Regions from separate parts of the Pseudomonas fluorescens group sp. PF-69 genome, predicted to be linked through region 3. Evidence: predicted binding sites of a transcription regulator. Region 3 holds the regulator's gene; each other region holds the start of a gene.
What was found. Region 3 encodes sigma-54, which starts transcription at its own class of promoters, with help from an activator protein. Its sites were predicted from a motif close to ANTGGCATNNANNTTGCTNT; they were not measured.
Positions count from the first base shown of each region.

Region 1: a site for sigma-54 is predicted at 3,183-3,202, ahead of ACX3YF_RS16575 (CmpA/NrtA family ABC transporter substrate-binding protein). Genes of this name have one in related genera too.
Region 2: a site for sigma-54 is predicted at 6,395-6,414, ahead of glnA (type I glutamate--ammonia ligase). Genes of this name have one in related genera too.

Region 1 covers NZ_JBTMNC010000001.1:3,546,006-3,555,484, reverse strand. The annotation lists gene rlmKL (bifunctional 23S rRNA (guanine(2069)-N(7))-methyltransferase RlmK/23S rRNA (guanine(2445)-N(2))-methyltransferase RlmL) at 1-1,179, opposite strand, end outside; gene rmf (ribosome modulation factor) at 1,710-1,925, shown strand; gene ACX3YF_RS16580 (quinone-dependent dihydroorotate dehydrogenase) at 2,073-3,092, opposite strand; gene ACX3YF_RS16575 (CmpA/NrtA family ABC transporter substrate-binding protein) at 3,323-4,534, shown strand; gene ACX3YF_RS16570 (ANTAR domain-containing response regulator) at 4,550-5,125, shown strand; gene ACX3YF_RS16565 (nitrate/nitrite transporter) at 5,439-6,650, shown strand; gene ACX3YF_RS16560 (protein kinase domain-containing protein) at 6,658-8,325, shown strand; partial or broken gene ACX3YF_RS16555 (NAD(P)/FAD-dependent oxidoreductase) at 8,617-9,479, shown strand, end outside.
Region 2 covers NZ_JBTMNC010000001.1:1,273,000-1,282,478, forward strand. The annotation lists gene ACX3YF_RS05730 (glycogen/starch/alpha-glucan phosphorylase) at 1-1,857, opposite strand, end outside; gene ACX3YF_RS05735 (YkgJ family cysteine cluster protein) at 2,113-2,553, shown strand; gene typA (translational GTPase TypA) at 2,766-4,586, opposite strand; gene thiI (tRNA uracil 4-sulfurtransferase ThiI) at 4,726-6,180, opposite strand; gene glnA (type I glutamate--ammonia ligase) at 6,509-7,915, shown strand; gene ACX3YF_RS05755 (DUF4124 domain-containing protein) at 8,125-8,634, shown strand; gene glnL (nitrogen regulation protein NR(II)) at 8,950-9,479, shown strand, end outside.
Region 3 covers NZ_JBTMNC010000001.1:524,032-533,510, forward strand. The annotation lists gene ACX3YF_RS02450 (MlaC/ttg2D family ABC transporter substrate-binding protein) at 1-6, opposite strand, end outside; gene mlaD (outer membrane lipid asymmetry maintenance protein MlaD) at 18-485, opposite strand; gene mlaE (lipid asymmetry maintenance ABC transporter permease subunit MlaE) at 485-1,282, opposite strand; gene ACX3YF_RS02465 (ATP-binding cassette domain-containing protein) at 1,282-2,091, opposite strand; gene ACX3YF_RS02470 (KpsF/GutQ family sugar-phosphate isomerase) at 2,364-3,338, shown strand; gene ACX3YF_RS02475 (KdsC family phosphatase) at 3,338-3,862, shown strand; gene lptC (LPS export ABC transporter periplasmic protein LptC) at 3,871-4,443, shown strand; gene lptA (lipopolysaccharide transport periplasmic protein LptA) at 4,430-4,978, shown strand; gene lptB (LPS export ABC transporter ATP-binding protein) at 4,978-5,703, shown strand; gene ACX3YF_RS02495 (RNA polymerase factor sigma-54) at 5,888-7,381, shown strand; gene hpf (ribosome hibernation-promoting factor, HPF/YfiA family) at 7,456-7,764, shown strand; gene ptsN (PTS IIA-like nitrogen regulatory protein PtsN) at 7,777-8,241, shown strand; gene rapZ (RNase adapter RapZ) at 8,244-9,101, shown strand; gene ACX3YF_RS02515 (HPr family phosphocarrier protein) at 9,117-9,392, shown strand.

The DNA.
Region 1 (9,479 bases), 3.0 Mb from region 3:
GGTGACGAACTGGTCCGGCAGCACCTTGATCAGCAGCAGTTTGCACGGCAAGGCGCCGTTCCAGAACGAATACTGCTTGTGGCTGCGGATGCCCATGCGCTTGCCCAGGTCCGGCGCGCCGGTGAACACGGCCGCTTCCCAGTTCAGGCAGGCCTGGCGCAGGCGTTCGCCAAGGTTCTGGTAGAGGTAGAGCAGGCTCGCCTCGTCGCCCAGACGCTCGCCGTACGGTGGGTTGCAGATCACCAGGCCTTTCTGGTTCTGGTCCGGGCGCGGCTCGAAGGTCGCGACTTCGCCCTGGTAGATTTTGATCCACTCGCTCAGGCCGGCACGCTCGACGTTGTTGCGGCCCGGCTGAATCAGGCGCGGGTCGGCTTCGTAGCCGCGAATCCACAGCGGTGGCTTGGCCAGACCGGCCGCCGCACGCTCGACGGCTTCTTCATGCAGCTTTTTCCACAGCGCCGGCACGTGGCCGAGCCACGCGGTGAAGCCCCACTGCTCGCGGCGCAGGTTCGGTGCCATGTCGGCGGCGATCATCGCAGCTTCGACGAGGAATGTACCGACACCGCACATCGGGTCCGCCAGTGCGCCGCCTTCGGCCGCGATACGTGGCCAGCCGGAACGGATCAGGATGGCGGCCGCGAGGTTTTCCTTCAGCGGCGCCGCGCCCTGCTGCAGGCGGTAGCCGCGCTGGTGCAGGCTGTGGCCGGACAGGTCGAGGGACAGGATCGCTTCGCCACGGTCCAGACGCAGGTGGATGCGCAGGTCCGGGTTGAGCTTGTCGATGGACGGGCGATCACCCTGGGGAGTGCGCAGTTTGTCGACGATGGCGTCCTTGACCTTCAAGGCACCGAAGTGAGTGTTGTCGATGCCCGAGCCGTGACCGCTGAACTCGACGGCCAGGGTGCCGTCGTTGAGCATGTGGTCTTGCCACTCGATATCGAGTACGCCGTGATAGAGGTCTTCGGCGTCCTTCATCGGGAAGCGCTTGAGCACCAGCAGCACGCGGTTCGCCAGACGCGACCACAGGCACAGGCGATAAGCGGTTTCCATGGTGGCCATGCCGCGCACGGCAGAGGTGTGCTCACGTGCTTCCTCAAGGCCAAGCCCGACGGCTTCCTCGATGAGCAGGCCTTCGAGGCCTTTGGGGCAAGTGAGGAAGAGTTCGAAACGATCGGACATGGGAGTTCCAGAGCCTTTAGCTGAGTGAGCCGGCAACGCATTGCCGGCCCGGTTTTCAATCAGGCGCTTTTCTCGAAGAGCGCCCGCGTGGCACGAAGGTGTGCCGTTCCACCCCTGCTGCTCGGGTTAAATGAGCTTAGATGCAAGGACAGATAAAAAAGTTGATGCAACAAAATGTCATAAGTCGACCCTTCGTCGAATAATCCCGCACTGCAACGCGAGACATTCTCACCAAAGGATTAACCCCGGCATCCTGCGGGGGGCCGATCATACAGGGCTTTGGTCAATAAATACGGGGCAATCATCGTGTTACTTATGGCCATAGCATCTTTATCGTTACGTCCTTATGACAAAACGATCATTCCCTCGATGTGACGCATTGGTTAGAACTCAACTCAGGTTGGCGCCGCAACGACGCCAACACCTTGGCTCGCCACGCCGGCAGCGAGCCCCCAACGGCAGAGTTTTTCTGCCTGACCTCAATTGAGGTCGACGCGATGAAAACAGTCAACAAGTGAGGGCTACACCCTATGAGAAGACTTAAGCGTGATCCGTTGGAAAGAGCGTTTTTGCGCGGATATCAATATGGCGTTGGTGGCAAATCCCGTGAGCTTTGCCCATTTACTCTACCGTCGGTACGCCAAGCCTGGATCAACGGCTGGCGAGAAGGACGCGGCGACAACTGGGACGGTATGACCGGCACTGCGGGAATCCACAGACTCAACGAACTTCACGCCGTCGGCTAATACAGGGCACACACTCCGACACGACAATCTGATTACGTAACGAATTAACCACGCACGTCCCATCCGGACGGCGGGCTCCGGCCCAGGGGCTCCTTAGAGGAGCCCTTTTTTATGCCTGTTCAAAACTCATCGGCATAGCCACAGGGATCAACGCAGCGCTGCGATGGCGTCTACCGACTCACGAATCAGTGCCGGCCCTTTATAGATGAAGCCCGAGTAGATCTGCACCAGGCTCGCCCCTGCGGTGATTTTCTCCGCCGCGTGTTTGCCTTCGGTGATGCCGCCCGCGGCGATGATCGGCAAGCGACCACCCAACTCTGCCGCGAGTACTTTCACGGTGTGGGTGCTCTTGTCGCGAACCGGTGCGCCGGACAGACCGCCCGCCTCGTCACCATGCTCCATGCCTTCGACGCCCACACGGCTCAGGGTGGTGTTGGTGGCGATGACTGCGTCCATCCCGGTATCGATCAAGGCTTGCGCGACCTGCGCGGTTTCTTCGTCGCTCATGTCCGGCGCGATCTTGATCGCCAGGGGCACGTGTTTGCCGTGGCGCAGCGCCAGTTCCGCGCGACGCGTGGCCAGGTCGGCCAGCAGTTGCTTGAGCGAGTCACCGAATTGCAGGCTGCGCAGCCCTGGCGTGTTCGGCGAGCTGACGTTGACCGTCACATAGCTGGCATGAGCGTAAACCTTGTCCAGGCAAATCAGGTAATCGTCGACCGCGCGCTCGACCGGAGTATCGAAGTTCTTGCCGATGTTGATGCCCAGCACACCTTTGTACTTGGACGCGGCGACGCGGGCCAGCAGGTGATCGACGCCAAGGTTGTTGAAGCCCATGCGATTGATGATCGCCTCGGCTTCCGGCAGGCGGAACAGGCGTGGCTTCGGGTTACCCGGTTGTGGACGCGGGGTGACGGTGCCGATTTCGACAAAGCCAAAACCCAGCTGCGCAAAACCGTCGATGGCCGCGCCGTTCTTGTCCAGACCGGCCGCCAGGCCCACCGGGTTCGGAAAGTCCAGGCCCATAACCGTCACCGGCACCTTCGCCGGCGCCTTGCACAACAAGCCGTTGAGCCCCAGACGCCCGCCCGCGCCGATCAGGTCCAGGGACAGATCGTGGGAGGTTTCCGGGGAAAGTTTGAACAACAGCTGACGGGCCAGGGTGTACATGGGCGGGTTTGACTCTGGGCTATGAAAAGTGGCAGCGATTATAGCCGGGCAAGCGGCCCGCAGGCGAGGCGCGCGATTCAATCAACGGACGATGGCATATGCCTTGCACCGATCCTGACATCAGCACTCATGCCAACGGCGGGATGAGTGCCAGGACAATGGCGTCGTCATCCGGCCTTGCGCGTGCAAGGACGCGGGACGGCGCTTTTTTTTTGCAAGGTGAAGACGCAATGAACGAACCATCAGCCGGCCCGCTGGCCTGGGTCAATGGCAGCGATGCCCCGGAAAAGTCCGAAATCAACCTCGGCTTCATGGCCCTGAGCGACTGCGCCTCGGTCGTGGTCGCCGCCACCCAGGGCTTCGCCCAGCCTTACGGCCTGACCTTGAACCTCAAGCGCCAGTCATCCTGGGCCAACCTGCGGGACAAACTGGTCAGTGGTGAACTCGACGCCGCCCACAGCCTCTATGGCCTGATCTACGCCGTGCACCTGGGCATCGGCGGTGTAGCGCCAACGGACATGGCCGTGCTGATGGGGCTGAACCAGAACGGCCAGAGCATCAACCTCTCCCACGGCTTGCAAGCGCTGGGCGTGACCAGTCCTGAAGCACTGAACCGGCACGTGCACCAAAGTCGCCCAAAACTCACCTTCGCCCAGACCTTCCCCACCGGCACCCACGCCATGTGGCTGTATTACTGGCTCGCCAGTCAGGGCATTCACCCGTTGCAGGACGTCGAGAGCGTAGTGGTGCCGCCGCCGCAAATGGTCGCGCACCTGCAAGCGGGGCGCATCGACGGTTTCTGCGTGGGCGAGCCCTGGTCGGCCAGTGCGGTGCAACAGAACCTCGGATTCACGATGGCGACCACCCAGGCCATCTGGCCCGATCACCCGGAAAAAGTCCTGGGCTGCACCCGCGCGTTCGTCGAGCAATACCCGAACACCGCCCGCGCATTGGTGATGGCGATTCTGCAGGCGAGTCGTTTTATCGAAGAAAGCACTGAAAATCGTCGCAGCACCGCGCAATTGCTCAGTGCCGCGCAATACCTCGATGCGCCGCTGGAATGCATCGAACCGCGTCTGCTGGGCGACTACGACGACGGTCTCGGCAATCGCTGGCAGGATCCGCACGCCCTGCGCTTCCACGGTGAGGGTGAGGTCAATCTGCCGTACCTGTCCGATGGCATGTGGTTCATGACCCAGTTCCGTCGCTGGGGACTCTTGCGCGACGATCCGGACTACCTTGCGGTGGCCCGTCAGGTGCAACAACTAGACTTGTATCGTGAGGCCGCCAGCGCCGTCGGCGTCGCCGCACCGGGCAAAGAGATGCGCAGCAGCCAGTTGATCGACGGCAAGGTCTGGGACGGCTCGGACCCTGCCGGTTATGCCCGCAGTTTTAAACTGCACGCCATGAGCGACAGCTCGCACCGCTTGGCCAGCCGCTGACAGGAGATTGCGAACATGCTGCGTATTCTGCTGATCAACGACACCGCAAAAAAAGTCGGGCGCCTGAAGGCGGCACTGACCGAGGCCGGCTTCGAGGTGATCGACGAATCAGGATTGACCATCGACCTGCCCGGGCGCGTCGAAACGGTGCGTCCGGATGTGATTCTGATCGATACCGAGTCACCGGGCCGCGATGTGATGGAGCAAGTGGTGCTGGTCAGTCGCGACCAACCGCGACCGATCGTGATGTTCACCGACGAACACGACCCGGACGTGATGCGCCAGGCGATCAAGTCCGGGGTCAGTGCCTACATCGTCGAAGGCATTCACGCTCAGCGCTTGCAGCCGATTCTCGACGTGGCCATGGCGCGCTTCGAAAGCGACCAGGCCCTGCGCGCGCAACTGCACGCCCGCGACCAGCAGCTCGCCGAGCGCAAGCGCATCGAGCTGGCCAAAGGGCTGCTGATGAAAATGAAGGACTGCAACGAAGAAGAGGCCTACACCTTGATGCGCCGCCAGGCCATGAGCCGCCAACAGAAACTGATTCAGGTGGCGGAGCAGATCATCGCCATGAGTGAACTGCTCGGCTGAAGCCCTGCTGCATCGCGAGCAAGCTCCCCACAGTTGTAACGTTGTGCAGCTCTTTTGTGGGAGCGAGCCCGCTCGCGATGGCCTTCACTCGGTTTCACGGTATTGGCACAGATCTCGCTAAGTAATTTCCACAGGTAACCAACGGCGGTTGCCCCACCTACGACAAAGACGTCGCTCACCTCATTTGCCCCAAGGCGAATCAGGTGGCGGCGTTTTTTTGTTTTGGCCCCATTGCCCGGGGCTGGTGGTGCAGCCCTCAAGGCGCCCCACCTGCATGACTCCCGTTCGAGACTCCTATCAGCTGAGGTGCGCGATGAATTCAAGCTTCTGGAAATCCGGCCATACCCCGACCCTGTTCGCAGCCTTCCTCTATTTCGATCTGAGCTTCATGGTCTGGTACCTGCTTGGCCCACTGGCCGTGCAAATCGCCGCCGACCTGCACCTGACCACACAACAGCGAGGGCTGGTGGTGGCCACGCCTATTCTGGCCGGTGCGGTACTGCGCTTCATCATGGGCATGCTGGCTGATCGCCTGTCGCCGAAAACCGCTGGCCTGATTGGCCAGGTGATCGTCATCTGCGCCCTGTTCGGTGCCTGGAAACTGGGCATCCACAGCTACGAGCAGGCCCTGGTTCTGGGGCTGTTCCTCGGTATGGCCGGTGCGTCGTTCGCCGTGGCCCTGCCGCTGGCGTCGCAATGGTATCCGCCGCAACATCAAGGCAAGGCCATGGGGATCGCTGGCGCCGGTAACTCGGGCACGGTGTTCGCCGCGTTGATTGCACCGGTTCTGGCGGCTGCATATGGCTGGAGCAACGTGTTCGGCTTTGCCCTCATTCCACTGATCCTGTCGTTGATCGTTTTCGCCTGGCTGGCCAAAAACGCGCCTGAGCGGCCGAAAGCCAAGTCGATGGCCGACTACTTCAAGGCCCTGGGCGACCGCGACAGCTGGTGGTTCATGTTTTTCTACAGCGTGACCTTCGGCGGCTTCATTGGCCTGGCCAGCGCCCTGCCCGGCTATTTCAACGATCAATACGGCCTGAGCCCGGTGACGGCCGGCTACTACACCGCCGCCTGCGTGTTCGGCGGCAGCCTGATGCGCCCCTTGGGCGGTGCCCTGGCTGACCGTTTCGGCGGCATCCGCACCCTGCTGGCGATGTACACCGTGGCCGCGATCTGCATTGCTGCCGTCGGATTCAACCTTCCGAGTTCCTACGCTGCGCTGGCACTCTTCGTTTGCACCATGCTCGGCCTTGGTGCGGGCAATGGCGCCGTGTTCCAGTTGGTGCCACAGCGCTTTCGTCGGGAAATCGGCGTGATGACCGGCCTGATCGGCATGGCCGGCGGCATCGGCGGTTTTGCCCTGGCGGCCGGCATGGGCGCGATCAAGCAAAGCACCGGCAGCTACCAAATGGCACTGTGGTTGTTCGCCAGCCTCGGCGTCCTCGCCTGGTTCGGCCTGCACGGGGTGAAACGTCGCTGGAGAACCACCTGGGGTTCGGCTGCCGTGACCGCTGCACGGGTCTGAGCCGGCGATGAGCCTGCAACTGAGTTTCGCCGAAGCCAGCGCCATCGGCCCGCGCGAAGAAAATCAGGACGCGTTGCGGCTGGTCACACCGGCCCCGGCGCTGGCGGCGAGCAAGGGTTACCTGTTCGCCATCGCCGACGGTGTCAGCCAGTGCGCCGACGGTGGGCTGGCCGCTCGTTCCACCTTGCAGGCACTGGCACTGGATTATTACGCCACCCCGGAAACCTGGGGCGTCGCCCAGGCGCTGGATCGCCTGCTGCTGGCGCAGAACCGCTGGCTGCAGGCCAACGGCGGTGGACAACCGCTGCTGACCACGGTCAGCGCATTGGTCATGCGCGGTCGGCGCTTCACCCTGGCCCACGTGGGCGATTGTCGAGTGTATCGCTGGCATGCCGATCAGTTGCAGCGCATCAGCGAGGATCACGTCTGGGACCAGCCGGGCATGCAGCATGTGCTCAAACGAGCGATGGGGCTCGATCAGCACCTGGTGCTGGACTTCCTCGACGGCGAATTGCGCCGCGATGAAAGCTTTGTGTTGCTCAGCGACGGGGTCTGGGCAGTCCTGGGCGACACGGCCATTGCCGCGATTCTGCGGGACCAACCGGACCTGCACAGCGCGGCGCAAACCCTGGTCAATGCCGCGCACCTGGCCGGCAGCCAGGACAATGCCAGCGCCTTGCTGGTACGGGTCGATGCCCTGGGTGAAACCAGCATCGGCGATGCGTTGATTCAACTGCAGCAATGGCCGCTGCCGCCCGCACTGAAACCGGGCCAGGATTTCGAGGGCTGGCAGGTCGAAGGGATCGTCGGCCAGAGCCAGCAATCCCTGCTTTATCGCGTGCGTGACAGTCAGCGACAGCCCTGGCTGCTGAAAACCCTGCCCGCCCACTTGCGCGACGATCATTCGGCCGGGCAAGCGTTGTTGTCGGAAGAATGGTTTCTCAAGCGTGTAGCCGGGCGTCATTTCCCCGAAGTGCATGCCGCCAGTCAGCGTCAGCATTTGTACTACGTGATGCGCGAATATTCAGGATCGACCCTGGCCCAGTTGCATGAGCAAATCGGGCCGCTGCCGCTGGCCCAATGGCAAGACCTGGCCGAACGCCTGTTGCGAGCGGTGGGCATGCTGCATCGGCGGCAGATACTGCACCGCGATATCAAACCGGAGAACCTGCTGCTGGGGGACGACGGCGAGTTACGGCTGCTCGATTTCGGGCTCGCCTATTGCCCTGGCTTGTCCCTCGACGAGCCCTCTGCCCTGCCCGGAACCCCCAGCTACATTGCGCCGGAAGCGTTTCGCGGCGACCCGCCGAGCACGCAACAGGATTTGTACTCGGTCGGCGTGACCCTGTATGTCCTGCTCACCGGGCATTTTCCCTACGGCGAAATCGAAGCGTTCCAACGCCCACGGTTCGGCGTTCCGGTGAATGCCAGCCGCTATCGCCCCGACCTCCCGGAATGGCTGATGCAAACCCTGGAACGCGCGGTAGCGGCGGATCCGGCTCAACGCTTTGAAACGGCGCAAGAGTGGTTATTGCTGATGGAACAGGGGGAGCGACGCAGTTTGAGCGTGCGCCCCAAACCGTTACTGGAGCGCGAGCCGTTGAAGGTGTGGCGGACCCTGGCGCTGATGTCGCTGGTGGCGAATCTGGTGTTGCTGGTGTTGGCGCTCCATTAGTGGGCGCCGCGCGTTGAATCGGTGCAACAAAACGCCGTTTGCCCATGGCGGGCGCGCGCAGACACCGCGAACCACGGACTTGACCGACTTGGCACAACCACTGCATTAGCCTTCCCATCACACATAACGTGCAGGCTTCAACGACGAAGACTGCGCTTCCCGAGAGAACGGGACCGGACAAAGGCGTCCCCGTCAGGCAACTGGCGGGACGCCTTTTTTTTGTTTGCGCGAAATTGTCGAGCACGACCTTGAAAGCCTGATGAGGCGGGTCGTTGTTCCCCGGAGGACCTGATGAAAAAGCTCAAACTGGTGATGATCGGCAATGGCATGGCCGGCGTTCGTACCCTCGAAGAACTGCTGAAACTGAGCAACGAGCTGTACGACATCACGGTCTTCGGCGCCGAACCCCATACCAACTACAACCGCATCCTGCTGTCGCCGGTGCTGGCTGGCGAACAGAGCTTCGAAGAGATCGTACTCAACGACCTGGACTGGTACCTGGAAAACGACATCAAGTTGCTGCTCAACCGCAGGGTCGTGGAAATCGACCGGGTCAGGCGCCGGGTCATTGCCGAAGACGGCACCGTGGCCGAATACGATCGCCTGTTGATCGCCACCGGCTCCAGCCCGTTCATCCTGCCGATTCCCGGCAACACGCTGCAGGGCGTAATCGGCTACCGCGACATTGCCGACACCCAGGTCATGATCGACACCGCCAAAACCCATAAACACGCCGTGGTCATCGGTGGCGGGCTGCTGGGGCTGGAGGCTGCCAACGGGCTGATGCTGCGCGGCATGCACGTCACCGTCGTGCACCTCGGCAAATGGTTGCTGGATCGGCAACTGGACAAGACCAGCGGCCAGTTGCTGCAAAATGCCCTGGAGGCCCGCGGCCTGCACTTTCGTCTCTGCGAGCAAACCCAGGCGTTGCACGATGCCGGCAATGGCCGGGTCGGCTCGGTCGAGTTCAAGAACGGCGACATCATCCCCGCCGATCTGGTGGTCATGGCCGCCGGCATCCGCCCCAACATCGAACTCGCAGAACAATCCGGCCTCCCTTGCGGCCGCGGGATTCTGGTCAACGATACCCTGCAAACCTACGACCCAAGGATCTACGCCATTGGCGAATGCGCCAGCCATCGCGGCATCGCCTA
Region 2 (9,479 bases), 750 kb from region 3:
GTCGTTGTTCACCACCCGGGCGATGTCGTTGGTCAGCTTGATGATCAGCTTGGCCTGGTGATAACTCGCCGCCGCCTTGCCGGCAAAGATTTTCACCCGCGGCACCCAATCGACTTCCGGTTCGGCGCGAATCGCCTGGTACAGCGCCACGGTGTGCATCAGGTTGAGCAGTTGCCGTTTGTATTCGTGGATGCGCTTGACCTGCACGTCGAACATGGCCGCCGGATTGACCGCCACCCCGAGCCGTTCGTGAATGATGTAGGCCAGGGCTTTTTTGCTGTGCAGCCGTTGCTCGGCAAACGCCTTGCGGAACGCGGTCTTTTCGGCGAACGGTTCCAGACCGAGCAAGCGATCTTCAGCGTTGTCCAGCAGCTGCGGGCCAAGGGCATCGACCAGCATCGACGTCAGTTCGGAGTTGGCCTGATAGAGCCAGCGGCGGAAGGTGATGCCGTTGGTCTTGTTGTTGATCCGGTCCGGATAGAGCTTGTGCAGTTCGGAGAACACGGTTTTGCGCATCAACTGCGTGTGCAGCCCGGACACGCCGTTGACGCTGTGGGAACCGAGGAATGCCAGGTTGCCCATGCGCACGCGGCGGCCGTTGTCTTCTTCGATCAGTGATACCGCGCGCAACACGTCGAAGTCGTGAATGCCTTTGGCGCGCAACGAATCGATGTGCTGGGCGTTGATCAGGTAAATGATCTGCATGTGCCGCGGCAGCATGCGCTCCATCAAGCCGACCGGCCAGGTTTCCAGCGCTTCGGGCAGCAGCGTGTGGTTGGTGTAGGACAACGTGTCGACCGTAACCTGCCAGGCGGCGTCCCACGCCACATCGTAGACGTCGACCAATTGACGCATCAGCTCGGCCACGGCAATCGACGGGTGGGTGTCATTGAGCTGGATGGCCGCGTGATCGCCCAGGGTCAGTACCGAGGTGTGCATGTTGCGATGGCGGCGCAGCAAATCCTGCAGGGACGCGGCGACGAAGAAGTATTCCTGGCGCAGGCGCAGTTCCTGGCCGGCTTCGGTGCTGTCCGCCGGGTAGAGCACGCGGGAGATACTTTCGGCCCGGGCCACTTCGGCGACCGCCCCCAGGTGGTCACCGGCGTTGAAACGTTCCAGGTGCAGATCTTCCATGGCCCGTGCACGCCACAGTCGCAGCGTGTTCACGCTCGCCCCGCGCCAGCCGACCACCGGCGTGTCGTAGGCAATGGCCCGCACGGTTTCCGCCGGGTGCCAGACCTGCCTGGATTTGCCGCTTTCATCGGTGACCGTCTCGACGCTGCCGCCGAAGCCAATCGGATACACCACTTCCGGCCGCTCGAACTCCCAGGGGTTGCCGAAATCCAGCCAGTGCTCGGTCTGCTCCTGCTGCCAGCCGTCGACAATGGCCTGACGGAACAAGCCATGCTCGTACCGAATGCCATAGCCATGGCCAGCGATGCCCAGGGTCGACATGCTTTCCATGAAGCACGCCGCCAAGCGACCGAGGCCGCCATTGCCGAGCGCCGCGTCGGGCTCCAGCAAGCGAATGCGTTCAAGGTCGACGCCCAGCTCGGTCAGCGCTTCACGCGCCACGTCCAGCAAACCGAGGTTGCTCAGGCTGTCGTAGAGCAAGCGGCCGATGAGGAATTCCAGGGACAGGTAGTAAACGCGCTTCTGACCCTTGCGGTAGATCTGGCGCGTATGGTCCATCCAGTGCTCGACCATGTGATCACGCGCCGCCAGCGCAATGGCTTCGAACCAGTCATGGTCGAAGGCGTGATCCGGGTCTTTGCCCACCGCGTAAGTGAGCTTGGTCAAGACGGCGTCGCGGAATGCGGCCACCTCTGCTTCGCGAACAAGTGGTTCTTGAGTCATCAATAAGACCTCGAGCGAGCGTTGGGTTGTCTGAGCCTAGACGGTCTGACAGGCGGTAGAGGCTCTGGTTCGGCAGTTTTTCCTGTTAGTGCGACTTAGGTCGTTAATACATTGTCGTGTGCTGGAATCAATGCAGGGGCCGTGCCGAATTTATGGCCAATCGACCGTCCAACGCAAAAAATCTGGCGAAAGGTTGTTCAAAAATCCACCAGTCCCGGTATGATCGCGCGCCCTGATGCATGCTGGTAACAACCGATGATGAAGCCGAACCTGATCGCCGCCGCGGAGATCGACCGACTCGATACCTGGGCCAAGTACTCTGCTCCGATGTGCGGCTCCTGCATATCCAGCTGCTGCACGCTGCCTGTCGAGGTCAAGATCAAGGATCTGATCCGTATCGGCATCGTCGACGAGTTCGAGCGCGGCGACCCGCCGAAGAACATCGCCAAGCGCCTGCAGAAGGAAGGGATCGTCGAGCGCTACAACCAGAAGTCCGAGATCTTCACCCTTCAGCGCATGAGCAACAACGATTGCCTGTACCTGGATCGTAAGAGCCGTCTGTGCACTATTTATGAAAAGCGCCCGGACACCTGCCGAAACCACCCGAAAATCGGCCCGCGGCCGGGGTATTGCGCGTACAAGCCGAAAGAAGTTGTGCGCGAGACCAGCAACAGTCGGACATTAGAGAAATTCTGATCAGGAATTTCATTGCCTGATCCGACCTCATCGCGAGCAGGCTCGCTCCCACACTGACGGGTGCCGAACATGAATCATGTGTACGGCATAACCCCCTGTGGGAGCGAGCCTGCTCGCGATGAGGCCAGTACCCACAACGCAAAAAAATCCAGACAAACAAAAACGCCCCCGGCCTTTCGACCGGGGGCGTTTTCGTTGAGCCAGGCTAAATGTTACGCCTTGGCTTTCTTGGCAGCGCGGGTACGCTCGCTTTCGTCCAGGATCTTCTTGCGAAGACGGATGGACTTAGGCGTCACTTCACACAGCTCGTCGTCCTGGATGAATTCCAGAGCCTGTTCCAGGGTGAAACGAACAGGTGGAACCAGAGCGATAGTTTCGTCTTTACCCGAAGCACGCATGTTGTCGAGCTTCTTGCCCTTGGTAGGGTTAACGCCCAGGTCGTTGTCACGGCTGTTCAGACCAACGATCTGGCCGTTGTAGATTTCCTGACCGTGTTCAACGAACAGCTTGCCACGCGCCTGCAGGGTTTCCAGGGAGTAGGTCAGCGCCTTGCCGGTTTCAACCGAAACCAGAACGCCGTTCTGACGGCCGGACATGTCGCCGGACTTCATCACGTCGTAACGGTCGAAGATCGAAGTCAGGATGCCAGCACCGTTGGTCAGGGTCAGGAACTGGTTACGGAAACCGATCAGACCGCGAGCAGGGATGTTGTATTCCAGACGTACACGGCCCTTGCCATCCGGCACCATGTTGGTCAGGTCGCCCTTACGCAGGCCCATCTCTTCCATCACCTTGCCTTGGGATTCTTCCGGCAGGTCGATGGTCACGTTTTCGTACGGTTCGTGCTTCACGCCGTCAACCAGACGGATGATCACTTCCGGACGACCTACAGCCATTTCGAAGCCTTCGCGACGCATGGTTTCGATCAGTACCGAGAGGTGCAGCTCACCACGGCCGGAAACCTTGAACTTGTCAGCCGAGTCGCCTTCTTCAACGCGCAGTGCAACGTTGTACAGCAGCTCTTTGTCCAGACGTTCCTTGATGTTACGGGAAGTCACGAACTTGCCTTCTTTACCGCAGAAAGGCGAGTCGTTTACCTGGAAGGTCATGGAAACGGTTGGCTCGTCAACGGTCAGAGGCTTCATCGCTTCCGGGGTGTCGAGCTGGCACAGGGTGTCGGAGATGAACAACTCGTCCATACCGCTGATGCACACGATGTCGCCGGCAGCGGCTTCTTCAACGTCGACACGGTGCAGACCGTGGTGACCCATCAGCTTCAGGATACGACCGTTACGCTTCTTGCCGTCGGCGCTGATCGCCACGACCGGAGTGTTCGGCTTGACGCGACCACGAGCGATACGGCCAACACCGATAACACCCAGGAAGCTGTTGTAGTCCAGTGCGGAGATTTGCATCTGGAACGGACCGTCACGGTCAACGGCCGGCGCAGGTACGTTGTCGACGATCGACTGGTACAGCGGGGTCATGTCTTCAGCCATTTCGTTGTGGTCCAGACCGGCAATACCGTTCAGGGCCGAGGCGTAGACGACTTTGAAGTCCAGCTGTTCTTCGGTGGCACCCAGGTTGTCGAACAGGTCGAAGATCTGGTCCAGAACCCAGTCCGGACGCGCGCCTGGACGGTCAACCTTGTTGATGCACACGATTGGACGCAGGCCGGCTTCGAAAGCCTTCTTGGTCACGAAACGGGTTTGCGGCATAGGGCCGTCTTGAGCGTCAACCAGCAGCAGAACGGAGTCGACCATCGACATTACGCGTTCAACTTCGCCGCCGAAGTCGGCGTGGCCCGGGGTGTCCACGATGTTGATGTGGTAGCCGTTCCAGTTGATGGCGGTGTTTTTCGCCAGAATGGTAATACCGCGCTCTTTTTCCTGGTCGTTGGAGTCCATCACGCGCTCGTCGTTGAGCTCGTTGCGCTCCAGGGTGCCGGATTGACGCAGGAGTTTGTCTACCAGGGTGGTTTTACCATGGTCAACGTGGGCAATGATGGCGATGTTGCGTAGATTTTCGATCACTTGTGTATCTCGATCAGAGGATTCGGTGTGCTGACAGGTCGTGGCAGCGATTAACAGTAGCGTCCGTGAAAGCCGTTACAGCTTGACGGCGGCGTCGGGGGGCCGGTGACGCAAGCCACAGGCAAACAGCCCCGGGCACTTAGCTCGGTCGATAAACGCGCACATTGGCATGCCCCTCACTGAGCAAATGGTGGGCATGCAGGCGACTCATCACGCCTTTGTCGCAATACAACAGGTACTGGCGAGTAGGGTCCAGTTCCTTGAAACGAGCGTTCAGAGCATAAAACGGCATCGTTTGTACCTCGATACCAGCGAGTTCCAGCGGGTCATCCTCGGCGGCATCCGGGTGGCGGATGTCGATCACGATCTGACCGGCCAGCGCTTCGCTGACTTCTTCAATCTGAACGTCCTGGCCCAATTCATCGATCACGCGATCGATCGGCACCAGCTTGGCGTTCTCGAGCGCACGCTCAAGCACCGCCATGTCGAATTCTTTCTCTTCGTGCTCCACCCGATGGCGCTTGGCCGCCGTCTTGGGATTCACCGAAATGACCCCGCAGTACTCCGGCATGTGCCGGGCGAAGTCGGCGGTACCGATTTCGTTGGCCAGGTCGATGATGTCCTGCTTGTGGCTGGCGATCAGTGGGCGCAGCACCAGTTTGTCGGTCACGCAGTCGATCACGGACAGGTTCGGCAGTGTCTGGCTCGAAACCTGGGAAATCGCTTCACCGGTAACCAATGCGTCAATGTGCAGGCGATCGGCGATTTGGGACGCAGCGCGCAACATCATACGCTTCAATACTACGCCCATATGACTGTTATCGACTTTACCGAGAATTTCTCCCAGCACTTCCTCGAACGGCACACTGACAAATAACACGCGTTGGGAGCTGCCGTACTTCTTCCAGATGAAATGCGCGACTTCCATAACGCCCAGTTCATGGGCCCTGCCGCCCAGGTTGAAGAAGCAGAAATGGGCCATCAGGCCACGGCGCATGATCTGGTAGGCGGCGACTGTGGAGTCGAAACCGCCGGACATCAAGACCAGCGTCTGCTCCAGCGCGCCCAGCGGATAACCGCCGATGCCGTTGTGCTGGCTGTGGATCACGAACAACCGTTGGTCGCGAACTTCGATGCGGACTTCGATTTCCGGCTTTTTCAGGTCGATCCCGGCGGCACCGCACTGACGGCGCAACTGGCTGCCGACATATTTCTCGATATCGATCGAGCTGAATGGGTGCTTGCCGGCGCGCTTGCAGCGCACCGAGAAAATCTTCCCGGCCAGTGCATCACCGGAGTGCTGCTTGCACTTTTCGACGATGTCGTCGAAATCGCCCAGCGGGTATTCGTCGATCTGCAGGAAGTGCGCGATGCCCGGCATGCAGCTCAGGCGCTCGCCCATCTCCTTCAGGGCCTTGGGGTCGCTGACACGGGTTTCCAGCTCGAGGTTGTCCCACACACCGTTCACCACCACAGCCGGGTCCAGATCGCGGAGCACGGCACGGATGTTCTTGGCCAATTGGCGGATGAAACGCATCCGTACCGGGCGGCTCTTGATGGTGATCTCGGGAAAGACTTTTACGATTAGTTTCATGAAAACAGCGCGCGCTGGGCCAGCCGAAAAAGGGGGGCGCGGATTATAGCGGAAATTGCTCAAGGTTTAACCAGTTAATGTGCAGAAGGTTTTGCACGCACCAAAACAGGTCATTTCCAGGCTTGAGCGCCACATTAAGGGGCGCTAATTGAAGCTTTTATAGGCCTCGCACCTCTATAAGCGTGAAATTGGGGCAAAAAACCCATGCTGGGGCACTGGCATGCAATTTGCTCCCTTGTGAGGCAGGTTGCCTTGGCAGAGTATTCGCGCCGGCATCACAAACATTTAAGGGCATCCACTACCAGCCCTAAGCCACCCGGAGGACACTATGTCGAAGTCGGTTCAACTCATCAAAGATCATGACGTCAAGTGGATTGATCTGCGGTTCACGGACACCAAAGGCACTCAGCACCACGTGACCATGCCGGCTCGCGACGCGCTGGATGAAGACTTCTTCGAAGTCGGCAAGATGTTCGACGGTTCTTCCATCTCTGGCTGGAAAGGCATCGAAGCCTCCGACATGATCCTGATGCCGGACGATTCCACTGCCGTTCTCGACCCGTTCACCGAAGAGCCGACCCTGATCCTGGTCTGCGACATCATCGAACCTTCGAGCATGCAAGGCTACGATCGTGACCCACGTGCGATCGCCAAGCGCGCTGAAGAGCACCTGAAAGCCACCGGTATCGGTGACACCGTGTTCGCCGGTCCAGAGCCAGAGTTCTTCATCTTCGACCAGGTCAAGTTCAAGTCCGACATTTCCGGCTCCATGTTCAAGATCTACTCCGAACAAGGTTCCTGGATGTCCGACCAGGACATCGAAGGCGGTAACAAGGGCCACCGTCCAGGCGTCAAAGGCGGCTACTTCCCGGTTCCACCGTTCGACCACGACCACGAAATCCGTACCTCCATGTGCAACGCACTGGAAGAAATGGGCCTGACCGTCGAAGTTCACCACCACGAAGTGGCAACTGCCGGCCAGAACGAAATCGGCGTCAAGTTCAACACCCTGGTGAAGAAAGCCGACGAAACCCAAACCCTGAAGTACGTCGTGCACAACGTTGCCGATGCCTACGGCCGTACCGCTACCTTCATGCCTAAGCCTCTGTACGGCGACAACGGCTCGGGTATGCACGTACACATGTCCATCTGGAAAGATGGCAAGAACACCTTCGCAGGCGAAGGCTATGCCGGCCTGTCCGATACCGCCCTGTACTTCATCGGCGGCATCATCAAGCACGGTAAGGCCCTGAACGGCTTCACCAACCCGGCTACCAACTCCTACAAGCGTCTGGTACCAGGTTTCGAAGCTCCAGTAATGCTGGCCTACTCGGCTCGCAACCGTTCCGCTTCGATCCGTATTCCATACGTGTCGAGCCCGAAAGCCCGCCGTATCGAAGCGCGCTTCCCGGATCCGGCTGCCAACCCGTACCTGGCGTTCGCCGCACTGTTGATGGCTGGCCTGGACGGCATCCAGAACAAGATCCACCCTGGCGATGCAGCTGACAAAAACCTGTACGACCTGCCGCCTGAAGAGGCGAAAGAGATCCCACAAGTTTGCGGCAGCCTGAAAGAAGCCCTGGAAGAGCTGGACAAAGGTCGTGCGTTCCTGACCAAAGGCGGCGTTTTCAGCGACGACTTCATCGACGCTTACATCGCTCTGAAAAGCGAAGAAGAAATCAAGGTTCGTACCTTCGTACACCCACTGGAATACGAGCTGTACTACAGCTGCTAATCCGGTAGCGCCTGCGCAAGCGGCGTGACAAAAAGAGGCCTTCTTCGGAAGGCCTTTTTTATGCACACGATTCAATGGCCGATGAAAATCCCTGTGGGATTTTCGACGCCTGAAACCTTGGGCTATTCATTCCGAAATGATAACGACTTGGGCCAACCCACCGCCCTGACCTATGCTGCCCCCCAATGTTTTCGATTGCGGTCAATGTCATGGGTCGTTGTTTTCTGTTCTCTCTGCTGCTGATCGCCCTGCCCGCCGCCGCGCAGATCTACAAGTACACCGACGCCGACGGCAACACGGCCTACAGCAATCAACCGCCTGATGGCGTCAAGGCTCTGCCCGTCGAACTTCCGCCTATCAATAGCGTTAAGCCCCCGCCCTCTGCGCCTCCATCCCCACAGAGACACTCCAGCGAGCAGCCCCGGAGCGCCTACGAGGTACTGGAACTCACCGGTCTTCCTACCACCGAAGCCCTGCGCGCCAACGACGGCACCTTCAACGTCAACGTGCTGATCAAGCCCCGCCTGCAAGGAACGCATCTGCTCAGACTATGGCTGGATGATCAACCGTACGGCCAGCCCGGCAACGTACCGATCCTGCAACTGGTGAATATCGATCGCGGCCAGCATCGTCTCGCCGTGCAAGTGATCGACGGCGATACGGTCATACAGCAAAGCCCAACCGTGACTTTTACCCTGCAACGGATGCATAAGCGTTGAACGCCTGGCACTGATCGCTTGCCGCCTCACGTTGGCGGAATCGGGTCTTCAGCGGCCAACCTGCCACCGAAAAGTCCGTTGGGAGCTTCTTCTCACCTCGTTCAGGTTTGCGCACTATATTGGTGCGAATGGTTGCACTCACGTCTAAATCCAACCCATTTTGGTTCGAAAGTACCCGCAAAAGCTGGCAGAGCGCCACGCAATCGAGCGTCAAGCGCCTGTTTCAGGGGTTCGACGCTTCTTTTCGGAGCCTTGGTTTGGTTTTTGCAGTTTCCTCGCATCGGCTTTTTATTCATGCGCCAAAAGAGGTCCTGAATGACCATCAGTGACGCACTACACCGCTTGCTACTCGACAACCTGACCACGGCGACCATCCTGCTCGATGCCGAATTGCGCCTTGAGTACATGAACCCGGCCGCGGAAATGCTCCTGGCCATCAGCGGCCAGCGCAGCCACGGGCAGTTCATCAGCGAGCTGTTCACCGAGTCCACCGAGGCGCTGAACTCCTTGCGCCAGGCGGTGCAGCAGGCGCATCCGTTCACCAAGCGCGAAGCCATGCTCACCGCCCTCACCGGCCAGACCCTGACGGTCGACTACGCGGTCACGCCGATCCTGAGCAATGGCGATACCCTGCTGTTGCTTGAAGTCCATCCCCGTGACCGCTTGCTGCGGATCACCAAGGAAGAAGCGCAGCTGTCGAAACAGGAAACCAGCAAGATGCTGGTGCGTGGCCTGGCGCACGAAATCAAGAATCCGCTGGGCGGGATTCGTGGCGCCGCACAATTGCTGGCTCGCGAACTGCCGGAAGAAAGCCTGCGCGACTACACCAACGTGATCATTGAAGA
Region 3 (9,479 bases):
GATCATTTAACAGCTCCTCATTTGGCGTCTTTGCTAACGGTATTGAGCAGGAATTTACCGATCAGGTCTTCCAGCACCAGCGACGACTGGGTGTCGTGGATGGTTCCGCCATCCTTGAGCAAGGCTTCTTCCCCGCCCACGCTGATACCGATGTACTTCTCGCCCAACAGGCCAGCGGTCAGGATAGATGCAGTGGAGTCGGCGGGCAGGTTATCTACGCGTTTTTCCACCTGCATGGTCACCCGACCGGTGAAACTGTCGCGATCCAGATCGATTGCGGTGACCTTGCCGATGGTGACACCCGCCATGGTTACTTTGGCTCTGACCGTCAAACCGGCGATATTGTCAAAGTATGCATAAAGTTTATAGGTGTCGGTGCTCGGGCTCGGCGAGAGGCCACTGACCCGCAGCGCCAGCAGCAACAAAGCCAGGATGCCAGCCAGCAAGAAAAGGCCGACACCGATTTCCAGGGTGCGGTTTTGCATCAGAAATCTCCAAACATCAAAGCGGTCAGAATAAAGTCCAGGCCCAGTACTGCCAGGGAGGCATACACCACGGTCTTGGTAGTGGCACGACTGATCCCCTCGGAAGTGGGCTCGCAGTCATAGCCTTGGAATACGGCGATCCAGGTCACGACAAAGGCGAAGACGATGCTTTTGATGATGCCGTTGAGCACATCATCCGTGAACGTCACGCTGTTCTGCATGTTCGACCAGTAGGAACCTTCATAGACACCCAGCCAGTCGACCGCTACCCACGAACCGCCCCAGATGCCCACCACGCTGAAAATCATGGCCAGCACCGGCAGGGAAATGAAGCCGGCCCAGAGGCGCGGGGCAATAATGTACTTGAGCGGGTCGACCCCGATCATTTCCAGGCTGGACAGCTGTTCGGTGGACTTCATGTTGCCGATTTCCGCCGTCAGCGCCGAACCGGCACGCCCGGCAAACAGCAACGCAGTCACCACGGGGCCCAGTTCGCGCAGCAGCGTCAGCGCCACCATCTGCCCGACCGCCTGCTCCGAACCGTAGCTGGACAGAATGTTGAACCCTTGCAGCGCCAGTACCATGCCGATGAACACACCGGAGACCACGATGATCACCAGGGACATCACGCCCACCGAGTGCAGCTGCTTGACCAGCAAGCCAAATCCGCCGCCAATACCGCCACGCCCAAGAAGCGCGTGAAACAGAAATATCGCCGAACGTCCGAACACCGACAGCACATCGATGCCGGCCTGGCCGAACCGGCGCACTCGCTCTATAAGTGAAATCTTGCGCATCAACGCTTCCCCAGAAGATCTGCTCGGTAGTCCGTCGCTGGAAAGTGATAGGGGACCGGACCGTCCGGATCGCCTGTCATGAATTGACGGATACGCGGCTCGTCCGAGTTCATCAGCTCGTCAGGCGTGCCCTGCCCCAACACCTGCCCGTCGCCGACCACATAGATGTAATCGGCGATGCTCGCGGTTTCGGCCAGGTCGTGGGAGACCACGATGCTGGTGATGCCCAATGCATCGTTGAGCAAGCGGATCAGGCGCACCAGTACGCCCATGGCGATAGGGTCCTGGCCGACAAAGGGCTCGTCGTACATGAGAATTTGCGGATCAAGCGCAATCGCCCTCGCCAGCGCGACGCGGCGCTTCATGCCGCCGGACAGCTCATCGGGCATCAGGTCAAGGGCGCCGCGCAAACCCACGGCCTGCAATTTGAGCAGGACGATGTCGCGGATCATTTCTTCCGGCAGTTGGGTGTGAACACGCAGCGGAAAGGCGACGTTCTCGAAGACATCGAGGTCGGTAAAGAGTGCGCCGCTCTGAAACAGCACGCCCATGTGCTTGCGGGCGTCGAACAGATCGCTGCGCGACAGTTTTGGCAGGTTCTGACCGTTGACCCAGACTTCGCCATTGGTAGGCCGCAATTGTGCGCCCATCAACCGCAACAGCGTGGTCTTGCCACACCCGGAAGGCCCCATGATGCCGGTGACCTTGCCGCGGGGAATACGGATATCGACGTTATTGAAAATGCTGCGCGCACCGCGCTTGAAGGTCAGTCCCTTCAGCTCGACCGCGTAGGCGTTATCGGCACTCATCTAAACTCCTTGCGATGCAGCCTCTCACTCGGACGCCTGGCTGTCTGACAAAAGCACATCCGCCGAGCGGGCCGAACTGGCGGCGAACTATATCACTGCAATGGCCACGCGCCCAAGGCCAATGCCGAGCCATATTCAGCAACGAGACAGGCAAAAACGCTCATTTAGAGGGATTGAGCAGCATGGAATGACAATGCTCGACAAACATGCGTGAGGGTTTCGATCATAACCGCTATAATCGCCGCCTTTTCATCAGGCTATACGATTCAGACATGAGCCAATCCAGCGACCTGATTCAATCAGCACAACGCACCATCCGCCTCGAGGTAGAAGCCGTACAAAGCTTGCTGCCGCATATCGACGCAGATTTCGTACGCGCCTGCGAGATGATTCTGGCCAGCAAAGGCCGCGTAGTCGTGGTCGGCATGGGCAAGTCGGGGCATGTCGGCAACAAGATCGCCGCCACCCTGGCCAGCACCGGCACCACCGCATTTTTCGTGCACCCGGCCGAAGCCAGCCACGGCGACATGGGAATGATCACCCGCGACGACGTCATCCTGGCGCTGTCGAACTCCGGCTCGACCAATGAAATCGTCACCCTGCTGCCACTGATCAAGCGTCTGGGCATCCAGCTGATCAGCATGACCGGCAACCCGAACTCGCCGCTGGCCAAGGCCGCCGAGGTCAACCTGAACGTTCACGTCGAGCATGAAGCCTGCCCGCTGAACCTGGCCCCCACCTCCTCTACTACTGCGGCGCTGGTCATGGGCGACGCCCTGGCTGTCGCACTGCTGGAAGCGCGCGGCTTTACCGCTGAAGACTTCGCCTTCTCCCATCCCGGTGGAGCATTGGGCCGACGCCTGCTGCTGAAGGTGGAAAATGTCATGCACGCCGGGCAAGAGTTGCCACAGGTTCAGCGCGGCACCTTGCTCAAGGATGCGCTGATGGAAATGACCCGCAAGGGCCTTGGCATGACAGTCATCCTGGAGGCCGACGGCAAGCTGGCCGGGATCTTCACCGACGGCGACTTGCGCCGCACCCTGGACCGCAGCGTCGACATCCATAGCGCCACGATAGATCAGGTCATGACCGTGCACGGCAAGACCGCCCGCGCCGAGATGCTCGCCGCCGAGGCCCTGAAAATCATGGAAGATCATAAAATCAACGCATTGGTCGTGGTCGACAGCGAAGACCGCCCGGTCGGCGCCTTGAACATGCACGACTTGCTGCGTGCAGGAGTAATGTAATGAGCGCGGACCTGCTGCAACGCGGCCAACAGATCAAACTGGCAGTATTCGATGTCGATGGCGTCCTGACCGACGGGCGCCTGTACTTTCTCGAAGACGGCAGCGAATTCAAGACCTTCAATACCCTCGACGGCCAGGGCATCAAGATGCTGATGGCGGCCGGCGTCCAGACCGCGATCATCAGCGGCCGCAAAACCCCGGTGGTTGAACGACGGGCGAAAAACCTCGGCATCCCGCATCTGTACCAGGGGCGCGAAGACAAACTGGTGGTGCTCGACGAGCTTCTCGGCCAACTCAACCTAAGCTATGAGCAGGTCGCTTATCTAGGCGACGACTTGCCGGACCTGCCGGTGATTCGCCGCGTCGGCCTGGGCATGGCGGTGGCCAATGCCGCAAGCTTTGTGCGTGAACACGCTCACGGAGTAACCCAGGCCCGCGGTGGCGAGGGTGCCGCCCGCGAATTCTGCGAATTGATCCTGCGCGCCCAGGGCCGTCTCGATGCGGCCAACGCCGCGTACCTGTGAGCCAAACCATGCTGAACAAAAAAATTCGCAACATTCTGGTGTTCGGTTGCATTGCGGCGATTTTCGCCGCGGTCGGCTACTGGAACATCAGCCCGGAACGCTTCCTCGACAAGCCGATCGCGCATGTCGACGAAAGCGAAATCGATTATTACGCCACCAACGCCCACAGCGTGCAGTTCCTGCCCGATGGCAGGCTTCAATACGAAATGACTTCCGACAAGGTCGAGCACCTGAAAGCAAGCGAAGTCACGCTGCTGACCAACCCTGACCTGAACATGTTCCGCGGCACCGAGTTCCCGTGGCACGTCCAGAGCGAAAAGGGTGAGGTCAACCCGGACGGCACGCAGGTTGAATTGATCGATTCGGTACGCATCACGCGCTTTGACGAAAAAAACCGCAGAACCCTGATCACCACCACTCGAATGACAGTGTTCCCGCAGCAGCAATATGCGCAGACCGAGCAACCCGTTAGAATCGACGGCGCTGGCGGCGTATCGACCGGTACCGGAATGAAAGCGTATTTGAAAGAAAGCAGGATACACCTGCTTTCGAACGTAAGAGGACAGTATGAGGCTCGTTAAAACCCTCCCTATTTTGCTCAGTCTGGTCGCAGCACTGGGAAGCCTGAGCGCCTGGGCTCTGCCGAACGATCAAGAGCAGCCTATCCGCATTCAAGCCGATGACGCCCAACTGGACGACAAGAATGGCATTGCCACTTACAAAGGTGACGTGATCATTACCCAGGGCTCGATGAAAGTCACCGGCAACACCGTGACCATCACTCGCACGCCGACCGGCGATATCGATGTGGTGACCTCTGTGGGCAATCTCGCCTACTTCGAACAACTGCAAGCCCAGGGCGACACCAAGCCCGTCCAGGGCTGGGGAGTGACCATCCAGTACCACGCCGCGCAAAACCGCGTCGTACTGATCGATCGCGCCAAAGTCGTCGACAAGGACAACAACACCACCCAGGGCGAGAAAATCGTCTACGACACCGTCAAGAAGCTTGCGAGCGCTGGCCGTGCAACAGGCAACAAGGTCACCGAAGCGCGTCCGCGCATCGACATGGTGATCCAGCCGAAGAAGAAAACCGACGAGCAAAAGGCCCAGTAATGGCAACTCTGAAAGCTCAGCATCTGGCCAAGAGCTACAAGAGCCGCCAGGTCGTCCGTGATGTCAGCCTGTCCATCGACAGCGGTCAGATCGTTGGCCTGCTAGGCCCTAACGGTGCCGGCAAGACCACCTGCTTCTACATGATCGTGGGCCTGGTGCAGGCCGATCAGGGCCGCATACTGATCGACGACCTGGACGTCAGCCACCAGCCAATGCACGGCCGCGCCAAGGCCGGTATCGGCTATCTGCCGCAAGAAGCGTCGATCTTCCGCAAACTCTCGGTCGCCGACAACATCATGGCGATCCTCGAGACCCGCAAGGAACTCGACAAAGCCGGTCGCCGCAAGGAGCTGGAAAGCCTGCTGCAGGAATTCCACATCAGCCACATCCGCGACAACCTCGGCATGAGCCTGTCCGGTGGTGAACGCCGCCGCGTGGAAATCGCCCGGGCATTGGCCACCAACCCGAAATTCATCCTCCTCGACGAGCCCTTCGCCGGCGTGGACCCGATTTCGGTCGGCGACATCAAACAGATCATTCATCACCTCAAGGCCAAAGGCATTGGCGTGCTGATCACCGACCACAACGTCCGTGAAACCCTCGACATCTGTGAAACCGCCTACATCGTCAACGATGGCCAATTGATCGCCGAAGGCGACGCTGAAACCATCCTGGCCAACGATCTGGTCAAGGAAGTGTATTTGGGCCATGAGTTCCGCCTGTAAGCACCGAGGTGTCTGGCTAGTCGACCGAGCGCTTGTCTCGATAAAAAATCAACACTTTTTTATTGTTACAGCGCTCTAGGCAAACACTTCAGTTTCAGGCATATAATTTGCTTATGTTTGGCGCTCCGGCGCCCTGTAGTGGATGGCGCATGTGCGCCGGCGAATAAGGTGTTTAGCCCCTGCCATGAAACCATCGCTAGTCTTGAGAATGGGCCAGCAGCTGACGATGACACCGCAGCTGCAACAGGCCATCCGCCTGCTCCAATTGTCGACCCTGGACCTGCAACAGGAAATCCAGGAGGCCCTGGAGTCCAATCCGATGCTCGAACGCCAGGAAGAAGGCGACGACTTCGATAACAGCGACCCCTTGGCCGACAACGTCGAACAGAAACCCAACCCCGACATTCAGGAACCCTCCTACCAGGAAAGCGCACCGACGGTTGATAACCTCGAGGAAGGCGACTGGAACGAGCGTATCCCCAACGAACTGCCCGTCGATACCGCCTGGGAAGACGTTTACCAGACCAGCGCCAGCAGTCTGCCGAGCAACGATGACGACGAGTGGGATTTCACCACCCGCACATCGGCCGGTGAAAGCCTGCAAAGCCATTTGCTGTGGCAATTGAACCTGGCGCCCATGTCCGACACCGATCGCCTGATCGCCGTGACCCTGATCGATTGCATCAACAATCAGGGCTACCTGGACGAGACGCTCGAGGAGATCCTCGAAGCCTTCGACCCGGAGCTGGACATCGAGCTGGACGAAATCGAAGCCGTCCTGCACCGTATCCAGCAATTCGAACCCGCCGGGATCGGCGCCCGCAACCTGGGCGAATGCCTGCTGCTGCAATTACGCCAGTTGCCAGCTAAAACTCCTTGGCTCGCCGAAGCAAAGCGCCTGGTCACCGACTACATCGACTTGCTCGGCAGCCGCGATTACAGCCAGCTGATGCGCCGCATGAAGCTCAAGGAAGATGAGCTGCGCCAGGTGATCGAACTGGTTCAGAGCCTCAATCCGCGCCCGGGCTCGCAAATCGAATCCACTGAAGCCGAATACGTGGTTCCCGACGTGATCGTGCGCAAGGACAACGAGCGCTGGCTGGTGGAACTCAACCAGGAATCGGTTCCGCGTCTTCGGGTCAACGCCCAGTACGCCGGCTTCGTGCGTCGCGCCGACACCAGCGCCGACAACACGTTCATGCGCAATCAGTTGCAGGAAGCCCGCTGGTTCATCAAGAGCCTGCAAAGCCGCAATGAAACCCTGATGAAAGTTGCCACCCAGATCGTCGAGCATCAGCGCGGCTTCCTGGAATACGGCGACGAAGCCATGAAACCGCTGGTCCTGCATGACATCGCCGAGGCGGTTGGCATGCACGAGTCGACAATTTCACGGGTGACCACACAGAAATTCATGCATACCCCTCGGGGCATATATGAACTGAAGTACTTTTTTTCCAGCCATGTCAGCACCTCCGAAGGCGGCGAATGCTCGTCCACGGCGATCCGCGCGATCATCAAAAAACTGGTTGCCGCGGAAAATCAGAAAAAGCCGTTGAGTGACAGCAAGATCGCTGGTTTACTGGAGGCACAAGGCATTCAGGTGGCTCGCCGCACCGTCGCCAAGTACCGCGAATCCCTGGGGATCGCGCCTTCGAGCGAACGCAAGCGGTTGATGTAGAGCCACGCCACAGCGTTCCAGTGGTAGATCATTTGATCTACCGCTTTATGCACTGGCAACGAAGGAGAAGCTGTATGCAAGTCAACATCAGTGGACACCAACTGGAAGTGACCGAACCTCTTCGCACCTACATCGGCGAAAAACTCGAACGGTTAGAGAGGCACTTCGACAAGATCACCAACGTACAGGTCACGATGACCGTCGAAAAGTTGAAGCAGAAAATCGAAGCCACGCTGCATATTCCCGGCAATGAAGTGGTCGCGAACGCGGAACATACCGATATGTACGCGGCGATCGACGCACTGACCGACAAGCTGGATAAACAACTCAAAAAGCATAAGGAAAAGACCCAGAGCCTCCTACAGGGCGCTACCGGTCGTTAACACCCCCAACCCATGATCCGACTTGAAAGCATCCTGACCCCCGGCCGTTCCCTTGTGAACGTGCCGGGCGGCAGTAAAAAGAAAGCCCTCGAACAAATTGCCAACCTGATCGCCCGGGAAGTGCCGGATCTGGAGATGCAAGATGTCTTCGAGGCGTTGATTGCCCGTGAAAAACTCGGCTCGACGGGTTTTGGTAACGGCATCGCCATTCCCCACTGTCGCCTGAAGGGCTGCTCTTCACCCATCAGTGCCCTGATGCACCTCGATGCCCCCATAGATTTCGACGCCATCGACGGCGCACCGGTTGACCTGTTGTTCGTTCTACTGGTCCCGCAAGCCGCTACCGATGCGCACCTGGAGCTTTTGCGCCAAATTGCCAGCATGCTCGACCGCAAGGAAGTGCGCGAAAAACTGCGCAGCGCCCCGAGCAATGAAGCCTTGTATCAGGTTGTCCTGGACGAGCAAAACGGTCAGTAACCATGCGCTTGATCATCGTCAGTGGCCGCTCCGGCTCAGGTAAAAGCACCGCCCTTGATGTACTCGAGGACAGTGGCTACTACTGCATCGACAACCTTCCCGCCGGGTTGCTGCCGGAACTCGCCGAACGCGCATTGATCCACACCGAACTGGCACAGCCGCTGGTGGCCGTGTCCATTGATGCACGCAACCTGCCAAGTCACTTGTCGCGATTCCCCGAATTGCTCGAAGAAGTCCGCAGCCGGCATATCCAGTGCGATGTTCTGTACCTGGATGCCGACGAAGAAACCTTGCTCAAGCGTTTTTCGGAAACCCGTCGTCGTCACCCGCTGAGCAGTGCCAATCGTTCGCTGGCTGAAGCGATCAACGATGAAACCAGCCTGCTCGGCCCCATCGCCGACCTTGCCGATCTCAAAGTCAACACCACCAACCTCAACCTGTATCAGCTACGGGATACGATCAAACTGCGCTTGCTGAACCAGCCGGAACCCGGCACGGCATTCCTAGTGGAGTCCTTTGGTTTCAAGCGTGGCATGCCAGTGGATGCCGACCTGGTATTCGACGTGCGCTGCCTGCCCAATCCCTACTGGAAACCCGAGCTTCGAGCGCAGTCCGGGCTTGATCAACCCGTTGCCGAGTACCTCGCAGCCCAGCCGGATGTAGAAGAGATGTTCCAGGACATCTCCACCTATCTGCTCAAATGGTTGCCCCGCTTTGCCGCCAGCAACCGCGCCTATGTCACCATTGCCATTGGCTGCACGGGCGGGCATCACCGCTCCGTCTACCTGACCGAACGTTTAGGCAAGACGCTGCAACAATCCCTGAAGAACGTCCAGGTTCGCCACCGCGACCTCAGCTAAAGGATTCACACCGCGATGCCTGCTCAGGAAATCGAAATCATCAACAAGCTGGGCCTGCATGCCCGTGCTTCTGCAAAATTCGTCGGAGTCGCCGGTGAGTTCAAGGACTGCACGATCAGAGTCGGACGCACTCCGGAATCCACGGTCGACGGCAAAAGCATCATGGCAATGATGATGCTCGCGGCTGGCAAGGGCACCAAAATCTACATCAGCACCGAAGGCGAAGACGCGCAACGTGCACTGGATGCGTTGAAAGACTTGATCAACCGTTATTTCGACGAAGGCGAGTAAACGCCAATCCAGACCAAACCCGCTCAGTAGCCCAATAAAAAAGGCGCACCACCCAATCAGGTGGCGCGCCTTTTTTGTGACGAGCGG